DNA from 3 places in the Gemmiger sp. genome. Region 3 is predicted to be linked to each of the others. Evidence: predicted binding sites of a transcription regulator. Region 3 holds the regulator's gene; each other region holds the start of a gene.
The links. Region 3 encodes Rex, which represses fermentation and respiration genes when NADH is low (regulators of the CRP and FNR family bind a similar motif). Its sites were predicted from a motif close to ATTGTTAANNNNTTAACAAT; they were not measured.
Positions count from the first base shown of each region.

Region 1: the regulator Rex is predicted to act here: its motif matches at 1,688-1,707, upstream of hypB (hydrogenase nickel incorporation protein HypB).
Region 2: the regulator Rex is predicted to act here: its motif matches at 1,859-1,878, upstream of coaD (pantetheine-phosphate adenylyltransferase).

Region 1 is NZ_DBMDDV010000007.1:25,831-29,108, reverse strand. Features, by position in the region: gene ACZO0A_RS04305 (M3 family oligoendopeptidase) at 1-1,550, opposite strand, end outside; gene hypB (hydrogenase nickel incorporation protein HypB) at 1,730-2,398, shown strand; gene ACZO0A_RS04295 (FAD-dependent oxidoreductase) at 2,571-3,278, shown strand, end outside.
Region 2 is NZ_DBMDDV010000001.1:98,275-101,552, forward strand. Features, by position in the region: gene ACZO0A_RS00480 (thiolase family protein) at 1-1,099, opposite strand, end outside; gene coaD (pantetheine-phosphate adenylyltransferase) at 1,187-1,678, opposite strand; gene ptb (phosphate butyryltransferase) at 2,159-3,067, shown strand.
Region 3 is NZ_DBMDDV010000006.1:87,011-90,288, forward strand. Features, by position in the region: gene ACZO0A_RS04125 (thymidine kinase) at 372-980, opposite strand; gene ACZO0A_RS04130 (redox-sensing transcriptional repressor Rex) at 1,119-1,760, opposite strand; gene ACZO0A_RS04135 (ClpP family protease) at 2,010-2,717, shown strand; gene ACZO0A_RS04140 (PadR family transcriptional regulator) at 2,901-3,221, shown strand; gene ACZO0A_RS04145 (HAAS signaling domain-containing protein) at 3,218-3,278, shown strand, end outside.

The DNA of each region.
Region 1 (3,278 bases), on a different contig from region 3:
TAGTGTGCCCAGGCGTCGGCGCGATCCTTTTGCAGCATCGCCCAGAATTGCAGGCTGACGGTCTGCGCCAGGCAGTAGTCAATGTAGTAGAAGGGGCTTTGGTAAATATGCATCTGGCGCTGCCAGTACTCGCCCGCGCCGTAGAAGGGAATTTCGCCGTCCAGGCGCATCCAGGGCTGGTAGATGGCGGCCAGCTTCTTCCACTCCTCGTGGCGCTGGGCCGGGGTCAGCTCTGGGTGCTCATAAACGATATGTTGGAAATGGTCGACCATTGTGCCGTAAGGGATGAAGGTCAGCGCGCCCGCCAGATGGCTGTACCGGAACTTGCGGGCGTCCGCACCGAAGAAGCCCTCGGCCCAGGGCCAGGCGAAGAACTCCATCGACATGGAGTGGACCTCGCAGGCCTCCATACTGGGCCAGACGTAGGAGTACGGGATGCGGTCGCGGTTCATGTAGGCAGCAAAGGCGTGGCCTGCCTCGTGGGTCACGACCTCGACGTCATGCTGCGTGCCGTTGAAGTTGGCAAAAATGAACGGCATTTCGTAATCGCCCAGGCTGGTGCAGTAGCCGCCGCCCGCCTTGCCGGGGGTGGACAGCACATCCAGCAGCTCGTCATCCAGCATTTTGTTGAAGAACACACCGCTCTCGGGGGAAAGTTCCTCATAGAACTTCTTGCCCTGCTTGAGGATGGCGTCGGCGTCGCCCGCCGGGCGCGGGTTGCCGCTGCGGAACATCAAGGCGTTGTCGGCGGCGTTCATCGGGTACTGCTTGCCCAGACGCCTGGCCTGCTCACGGTAGATGCTGTCGGCCAGCGGCACAATATACTTGACCACGGCGGCGCGGAACTTTTCTACGTCAGCCTTCGTGTAGCAGTTGCGGCCCATGCGGTAGTAGCCCAGGGTGGTGTAACCCTCATAGCCAAGCTTTTTGCCCATCGTGTCACGCAGGTGGACGAGCTTGTCATAGATGCCGTCAAACTCGGCCTCATGCTCCTTGTACCACGCGCCCTCGGCCTTCCAGGCGGCCAGGCGGCGGGCATCGTCGGGGTCGTTCTTGAAGGGCGAGAGCTGGCTCAAGGTATAGACGCCGCCCTCAAAGGGGATCTGCGCCGACGCGATGAGTTTGCCGTACTCGGTGGTCAGCTTGTTTTCCTGGGCCATCTCGTCCAGGATGGCGGGCGAGAACGCCTTGTCGGCGATCTCGGCGTTGACGAACATCAGGCTGCCGTACTCGGCCTCGAACTCCTTGCGGAAAGGCGACGCCAGCATAGCCTGGCTCCAGGCGTTCTGGCACTCCTGCAGCTGGGGGATGGCCTCGTTCCAGAAGTTCATCTCCTCGTCGTAGAATTTGTCGCGGGTGTCAATGCTGTTGCGCACGCTGGCCAGCTGGGCGGCGGTGTCAACGTGTTTGTTGAGCGTTTCCTCTTCTAGGAAGATTTCGCGGGCCTCGGCGTAGGATTTTGCGTTTTCCAGCCGGGTGCGCAGGTCGGCGAACTGTTGCTTGACCGCATCCAGATCCGGGCGGGCATAGGGCATTTCTGAGAATTTCATGGGGTGTCTCCTTTGCTTGTTTTTGTTTGTATTATAGCACGGGGAGGGAGCGGGTGCAACGCCTCGTTTTTTTCGTCAAATCACCCACCCCGCCCTTTCTTTTTTGGCGGATTCGTCGATTGCGGATTTTTATACACAATGTTAAAATATAAATAATACCACTTTATAAGGAGCATCCCATGGACAACATAAAAATTCTGGAAGTGAAGCAGAGCATCTTTGCTTCCAACGACGAGCAGGCCGCCGCGCTGCGGGCTGACCTGAAAGCGAAGAAGGTGTTTCTGCTCAACCTGATGAGCGCACCGGGGTCCGGCAAAACCACGACGCTGCGCAGAACCATTGCAGCCCTCAAAGATGAGCTGCGCATCGGTGTGATGGAAGCGGACATTGACTCCGATGTGGATGCCCGCGCCATCGCCGGGACCGGGGCAAAGTCTATCCAGCTGCATACCGGCGGTATGTGCCACCTTGACGCCGAAATGACCCGGCAGGGGTTGGAAGGTCTGGGCACCGGGGACATCGATTTGGCGATTCTCGAAAACGTCGGCAACCTGGTCTGCCCTGCCGAGTTTGACACCGGCGCAGTGAAGAACGCCATGATTTTGTCGGTGCCCGAGGGCCACGATAAGCCGCTGAAATACCCGCTGATGTTCCAGGTATGCGATATCGTGCTTGTGAACAAAATCGACGTGATGCCGTACTTTGATTTTGACCTGGACAAATGCCGAGAGTACGTCGCCATGCGCAACCCGAAGGCGAAGGTCATCCCCATCTGTGCCAAGACCGGGGAAGGCATCGACGAATGGGCAGACTGGTTGAAAGAGCAGGTCAGGGAGTGGCAGAGGTAAAGGCTTCCCCCTCGGGGGAAGCTGTCCGCGAAGCGGACTGATGAGGGGCAAGTTTGCCATTGCCACCATTTACCGGACAGTCGCGGCACATCCGGCCCTGCGGGGCCGCCTTCCCCCTCGGGGGGAAGGCTTTGGAGCACAAACGGAGCAACAACATAAAAAGGAGCACACCATGAGCAAACCCACTGCGTTCCCGCTGGACGAGAGCAAGCTGCCCTTCCAGATCCCGAAGGACCAGCCGTTCCGGGAAAATATCGCCAAGCTGGGCCAGATGATCACTGACCGCATCCCTGCCAAAAAGGGCACGCTGACCCAGGACGACCCCGAATACTGGGGCCTTGCGTCCATCGTGACCGACGAGATGGCCGAGGTTGCATTGAAAATGAAGGTCCGCAAGCCTATGACCCTGCCTGAGCTGGTCAAGGCTACCGGCAAGCCTGCCGACGAGCTGGAACCGCTGCTGCAGCAGATGGCTGTGGTCGGATTACTGGAATACAACTGGGAAAATCCCCGCCGGGAGAAGCAGTACATCCTGCCGATGTTCGTACCCGGCAGTGCGGAATTTTTCAATATGAACAAACAGCAGATCGCCGACCACCCCGAGGTCACGGCCTTCTTCGAGCGGATGACCTTTTTGCCGCTGGAACACATCACCGCCATGGTGCCGCCGGGCGGCGCGGGGATCGGTATGCACGTCATCCCGGTGGAAAAGGCCATCGAGACCGAAAACCAGTCCGTAGACGTGGAGCATATCTCCCACTGGCTGAAAAAGTATGACGGCAAGTATGCCGCCGGGCCGTGCAGCTGCCGTATGTCCCGCGCCGCCATGGGCGAGGGCTGCGGCGACGACCCCGACGACTGGTGCATCGGCGTCGGCGAC
Region 2 (3,278 bases), on a different contig from region 3:
CGGAAGCGCCGACGGGATGGCCCAGCGCAATAGCGCCGCCGTTGACGTTCAGCTTCTCCTGGTCGAAGTGCAGAGCCTCGCCGACGGCAACAGACTGAGCGGCAAAAGCCTCGTTGGCCTCGATCAGATCCATGTCGTCCACGGTCAGGCCAGTCTTGGCCATGACCTTCTTGGTGGCGGCGATGGGGCCCAGGCCCATGACCTCGGGCTCAACACCGGCCAGAGCACCGGCGACCCAGGTGGCCAGAGGCTCAACGCCCAGCTCCTTGGCCTTCTCCTCGCTCATGACGACCAGAGCAGCAGCGCCGTCGTTGATGGCGGAGGAGTTGGCGGCGGTGACGATGCCGTCCTTCTTGAAGCAGGGCTTCAGCTTGCCCAGAACCTCCATGGAGCTCATGCGGGGGCCTTCGTCGGTATCAAACACGGTGTCGCCCTTCTTGCCCTTGATGACAACGGGAACGATCTCGTCCTTGAAAGCGCCGTCGGCGATAGCCTTAGCGGCCTTCTCCTGAGAATGGAAGGCAAACTCGTCCAGCTGCTCACGGCTGATGGGGCTGTAACCGTACTTCTTCTGGTAGGTCTCGTTGGTGCAGACGTTCTCGGCGGTCATGCCCATGTGCATGTTGAAGCCGGTGGCGTCCCACAGAGCGTCATTGACCATCGTGTCGACCAGCTCGCTCTTGCCCATGGGGGAGCCCATACGGTAGCCATAGCGGCCCTTCATCATGGCGAAGGGAGCCATGTCCATGTTCTCCATGCCGCCTGCAACGACGATGTCGGCATCGCCGGCCTCGATCATCTGGGCAGCCATGTTGACACAGTTCAGACCGGAGCCGCAGACCACGTTGACGGTGACAGCGGGGGTCTCGATGGGCAGACCAGCCTTCAGAGAAGCCTGACGTGCAACGTTCTGGCCCAGGCCAGCCTGGATAACGCAGCCCATGTAGACATGGTCGACCTGCTCGGGCTTGACGTGTGCGCGGTCCAGAGCCTCCTTGATGACAATGGAGCCCAGCTCTGCAGCGGGGACATTGGCGAGGGTGCCGCCGAACTTACCGATGGCAGTACGGCAGGCGCTGGCAATGACGATCTTTTTCATAAGTAGCCTCCTAAAATAAGTCTCTTTTGGATGGACTATTGAGTAACTATCTATCTTCAAGCCGACGATACGTGCGGCATGAATGCGCTATAACTCCCCTGCTTCCCTCTTGACGATGAGGGCCTTTTCAACGTTGCGGGGCACAAAGCGGGAAACATCCTGCCCATAGTGGGCAGCCTCCCGCACGATGGTGGAGGAAAGGTAACTCCACTTGATGGCCGTCGCCAGGAACACTGTCTCGATCTCGGGCATCATGGCGAAGTTCGTGTGGGCCAGCTGAATCTCATTCTCGAAATCCGTGACTGCCCGCAGGCCGCGCACCATGACGGTCGCGCCCTTCTGCTTGGCGAAACTGACCGTCAGGCCGTTGAAGGAGTCAATCTCGACGTTCGGGATATTCTTGCAGGCATCCCGCAGCATGGCAACGCGCTCCTCGACCGTGAAAAGCGGGGTCTTGGCACTGTTGACCAGCACCGCGACAATCACTTTGTCAAACATACGGCTGGAGCGCTTGATAATATCGAGATGCCCGTTGGTGACGGGGTCGAAGCTGCCGGGATACATGGCAATGGTGGACATGAATGTGTGAACCTTTCGGTTTGGAATAACGCCTTACCTGTTAAAAATTAAACAACTTTAGGGGTAAAGCTAGGCACCTGCGCCGACGCTGGCTCTTTGGTTGTCCATTGGGTCAGGAAGTACGGCGGACTGGTGCCGCTGCGGTCAAGTCTCCTTGAACCGCTACTATAGTTTTACCATCTTGTTAAGGTTTTGTCAATGACGAATTTGTTGAAATTCAGTCAAATTTGAGAAAAAAACCAAGCTGACTACCTATTTATATAGGCAGACGCAGAAAAAAATCTTTTTTGGACAGTTTATCGGCTCCATTTGTAGGGGCGGGCATCGAACCCTGCGAAGCGGGAAACGTCGAAAAAACAATTTTTTAACCCCCTTCTCCCCTTCCCCCTCTTGACCCATGGACCATAACGTGTTATTATTTTAACATACGGGGCTTTGAGAGCGTCCCGCGTCTGAAAGAGTAAAACGAGGTGCTGTAAAATGAATTTTGAGGACCTGATCGCAAAAGTAAAGACCTGTGGCAAGCAGAAGCTGGCCGTTGCCGCTGCCGAGGACGACGCCGTCCTGGAGGCTGTTGACGCTGCCCACAAGCAGGGCATCGCCGATGCAATCCTCGTCGGTGACGAGGCAGCCATCCGCAAGATCGCGGCCGAACTGAACATCGACCTCTCCGACTATGAGATCATCAATGAACCTGACAAGGTGCAGGCTTCTCTCAAGGCCGTCAAGCTGGCCCACGACGGCGTGGCCAATATGTACATGAAGGGCCTGCTGGATACCAAGACCTTCCTGAAGAGTGTGCTGGACAAGGAAGTCGGCCTGCGCACCGGCAACACCCTGTCCCACGTCGCCGTGTTCGAGGTCAAGGGCATCGAGCAGCTGCTGTTCTTGACCGACGTCGCCTTCATGACCTACCCGACATTGGAAGATAAAGTACATATCATCGAGAATACCGTTGCTGTGGCCCATGCCTGCGGCGTCGAGTGCCCCAAGGTTGCGCCCTTGGCCGCTGTTGAGGTCGTCAACCCGAAGATGCCCTGCACCGTCGATGCCGACGAGCTGCGCAAGATGAACGCCGAGGGCAAGATCACCGGCTGCGTCGTCGACGGCCCCTTGTCCATGGATATTGCCATTGACCCCGAGGCTGCCCACCACAAGGGCGCCCAGGACCGCCCGGCCGCCGGCCATGCGGATATCCTGCTGTTCCCCGACATCCAGGCGGGCAACCTCGTCTACAAGACGCTGGTCCATACCGCCGACTGCAAGAACGGCTGCATCCTGACCGGCACCAAGGTACCCGCCATCCTGACCAGCCGCAGCGATTCCTTCCAGACAAAGGTCAACTCCATCGCGCTGGCCGCTGTTGTCGCGGCTGGACTGAACCAGTAAAAAATGCCTTCCCCCGAGGGGCTGCGCCCGCAGGCGCGTGTCGGAGCGCAACCGCCGAAGGCGGCTCTTAGCGCGTAGACGGAAGGTGGCCGAAGGCCGGATGAGGGGCGGGTTTGCGGCAGCCATCCGGCGGGCAATCACAATAAGGCTGCCCCTCATCAGCCGCCTGCGGGCGGCAGCTTCCCCCTTGGGGGAAGCCAAAGAATGTAAA
Region 3 (3,278 bases):
CTATATGATAGCAAAACGCACCAACAAAAAAAACAGTCAATTTAGTGCGTTCCACCTCAAAAGCGAACAATTCTTGCTTTGTTGCTTGTAACCGATTTGACACCACCGTCAAAACTTACGAATACGAGCACCTGCATTTGTGCAGTTTAACAAAGGCGACGGAAACCCGGACGGGGATATCCAGGGCAAAGCGCACCGATATTTACCCACTAAAATGCGTTACCAGGGGCAAAATATGCAAGATTGATGCAAAAAACGTGCTATTTTGCAAATATTATTGCATTCATCTATGCACGGTGCAAAATAAGTGCGGCCAAGAGCAAAAAAGGCCCCACCGGGAGAAATCCCGGTGGGGCCTGCACAAATTATGTTCACTTCTTCGGGTGGCGTGCTAAAAATGCACGGTATTCGCGGTACCAGCATTGGGGGCACAGGCTTTGGTACTCCACATCGTCCACTGTATCAATCGCGACCTGCGCACCCTCAAAGACGAACTCGCCGTTGACCTTGCGGCCGTTGCAGATGGCCTTGCGCCCGCAGGCGCAGATGGTTTTCAGCTCCTCGATCGTATGGGCAATCTCCAGCAGCCGGGTCGAGCCGGGAAAGCCGCGCATCATGAAATCGGCCCGCAGGCCGTAGCAGATGACCGGAATGCCCAGATCGACCGTGACAAGAAACAGCTGGTCGGCCTGCTCGGGCGTGAAAAACTGGCTCTCATCGCAAAGCACGCAGGCAATCTTGCCATTGGCGGCCTCGTCGGCGCGCACCAGCTCCACCACGTCCATGTCGGGTGTGACGAGCTTGTCAACTTTGCAGGAAATACCTAGGCGGGAAAGGATGGAATCCTGCCCCTTGGTGTCGATGGCGGGCTTTAAAATCAGCACGCGCATCCCGCGTTCTTTATAGTTGTAGGCGACCTGCATCAGCGCAGTGGTCTTGCCGCTGTTCATAGCGCCATATCGAAAATACAATTTTGCCATGGTGGCTCCTTATCGGTTTATTGATAACCGTAGGGGCCGGGCATGCCCGGCCCTCAACCTTCCCGCAATCGCGCGTCAACCAGTAGGCTGAGGGCCGCACATGTGCGGCCCCTACAAGGCGGTCTTTTTATAGAGATATCACTTTTCCTGATTTCTCAGCCTGTACCCCAGGCTCATCAGGCTGTCGCCCAGATGGACATTCTCCACCGTGACATCTGGGTACTCGACCGACAGATCGTAGTGGCTGAAATTCCAGAAACCCTTGATGCCCTGGCCCACCAGCTCACCCGCCAGGTCCATAGCGCTCTGGCGCGGCACGCAGAGCACGGCCACCTCGGGATGGTGCTCGGTGCAGAAGGCCTCCAGCTCACTCAGCGGAAGAATGGGCACGCCGCACATTTCCTTGCCGATCAAGTCGGGGTTCACATCAAACACGCCCAGCAGCTTGTAGCCGTTGGCGTCGCGGCTGATGAAGCTGGATACTGCAGAACCCAAACGACCGGCACCGACCAAAATCGTGGGCAGTTTTTCGCCATCGCCGAACAGCAGCTTGCCAATCTCGGCACGCAGCACATCCACCTTGTAGCCGATGCCCTGCTGGCCGAACCCACCAAAGCAGTTGAAATCCTGGCGCACCTGGCTGGCGGTGGTGCCCATCATGTGGGCCAGCTCGCTGGAAGAAATTTTATCCTTGCCGTCGGCGGAAAGGTTGGTCAGATAACGATAATATTTCGGCAGTCGCTTGATGACCGGGAGCGACACCTTATTTTGAACAGCCATGATCGTATCCCTCACATTGCAATACTTGTTTATAGCTTATTATAAAATGAAGCACGGCGGTTGTCAATTTTTTGTCTAAGTTTTTTAGCTGATTTCTCAAATTATTATACGGTTGTACAAAAATAGAACGGGAAATTCTGGCGGTATAGACAAAACAAAACGACACCCCTGGCCCAAACCGCGCATATTTTGCAGGGCCGCAGGACAGACTGTTTTTGTGTATAGTTTGCGCAGAAAAGGAGAGCAATGATGGAAACGAAGGATAAAAAGGTCGGCACCAAGCACAACCCCACCGAAAGCGCCGCCCTGAAGCGGCTGGAGCATGATTTGATAAAGGAAGACGGCATTGTGCCTGCCACCAAGGGCCGCCACGCCATCCACTGCCTGACGGTCATCGGCACGATCGAGGGCCATACGCTGGCGTCCGACGCGCAAAAGACGACAAAATATGAGCACGTCATCCCCCAGCTGGTGGACATTGAGGAGGATCCCGAGATAGAAGGACTGCTGGTGATTCTGAATACGGTGGGCGGTGATGTGGAAGCCGGGCTGGCGCTGGCGGAACTGATTGCGGGCGTCAGCAAGCCCAGCGCCACGCTGGTGCTGGGCGGCGGGCATTCTATTGGCATCCCGCTGGCGGTGGCGGCGCGGCACAGCTTTATTGTGCCCACGGCCACCATGACGGTGCACCCGGTGCGCCATTCCGGCATGGTGCTGGGGGTGCCGCAGACGCTGCGCTATTTTGAACAGATGCAGGAGCGCATAGTCAGCTTTGTGACCGGGCACTCCAAAATCACGGCCCGGCGGTTCACCCAGCTGATGCACAATACCGGCGAGCTTGTCATGGACATGGGCACCGTATTGGACGGCACCCAGGCTGTGGAGGAAGGGCTGATCGACGAGTTGGGCGGCCTGGCGGACGCACTGGGGTATTTATATAAGGAAATAGAAAAGTGAAGGCGGAATCGTAGGGGCGCATTCTATATGCGCCCGGGGAGCTTGCGGCAAGATAAACGTCCACGGGCGGATATGGAATCCGCCCCTACATAATTTTGTTGCGGCAGCCTATTGCAATCTACAATATTATATGCTATATAATATATAACCCTATACACCATACACCCGGAAGGGGGACACCCTATGGCCATCAATACCACGGCGGGGCTGCTGGACGCGATCGTTTTGGCCGTCGTCGGGCGGGAGGAAACGGGCACCTACGGTTACAAAATCACCCAGGAAGTCCGCGCGGTGCTGGAATTATCGGAATCCACGCTCTACCCGGTGCTGCGCCGCCTGCAAAAGGACGGCTGTCTGGCCGTCCACGACGAAGCCTTCAACGGCCGCAACCGCCGCTACTATCAAATCACGCCCGCGGGCCGCGCACGGCTGGCGGAACTTACCGCCGAGTGGGAAGCCTACACCGCCAAAATCAACAAGCTCTTTAAGGGGGAGCCGCAATGAAAAAATACGAGTACTTATCCGAACTGGAAAAACGGCTGTCTGCCCTGCCAGCTGATG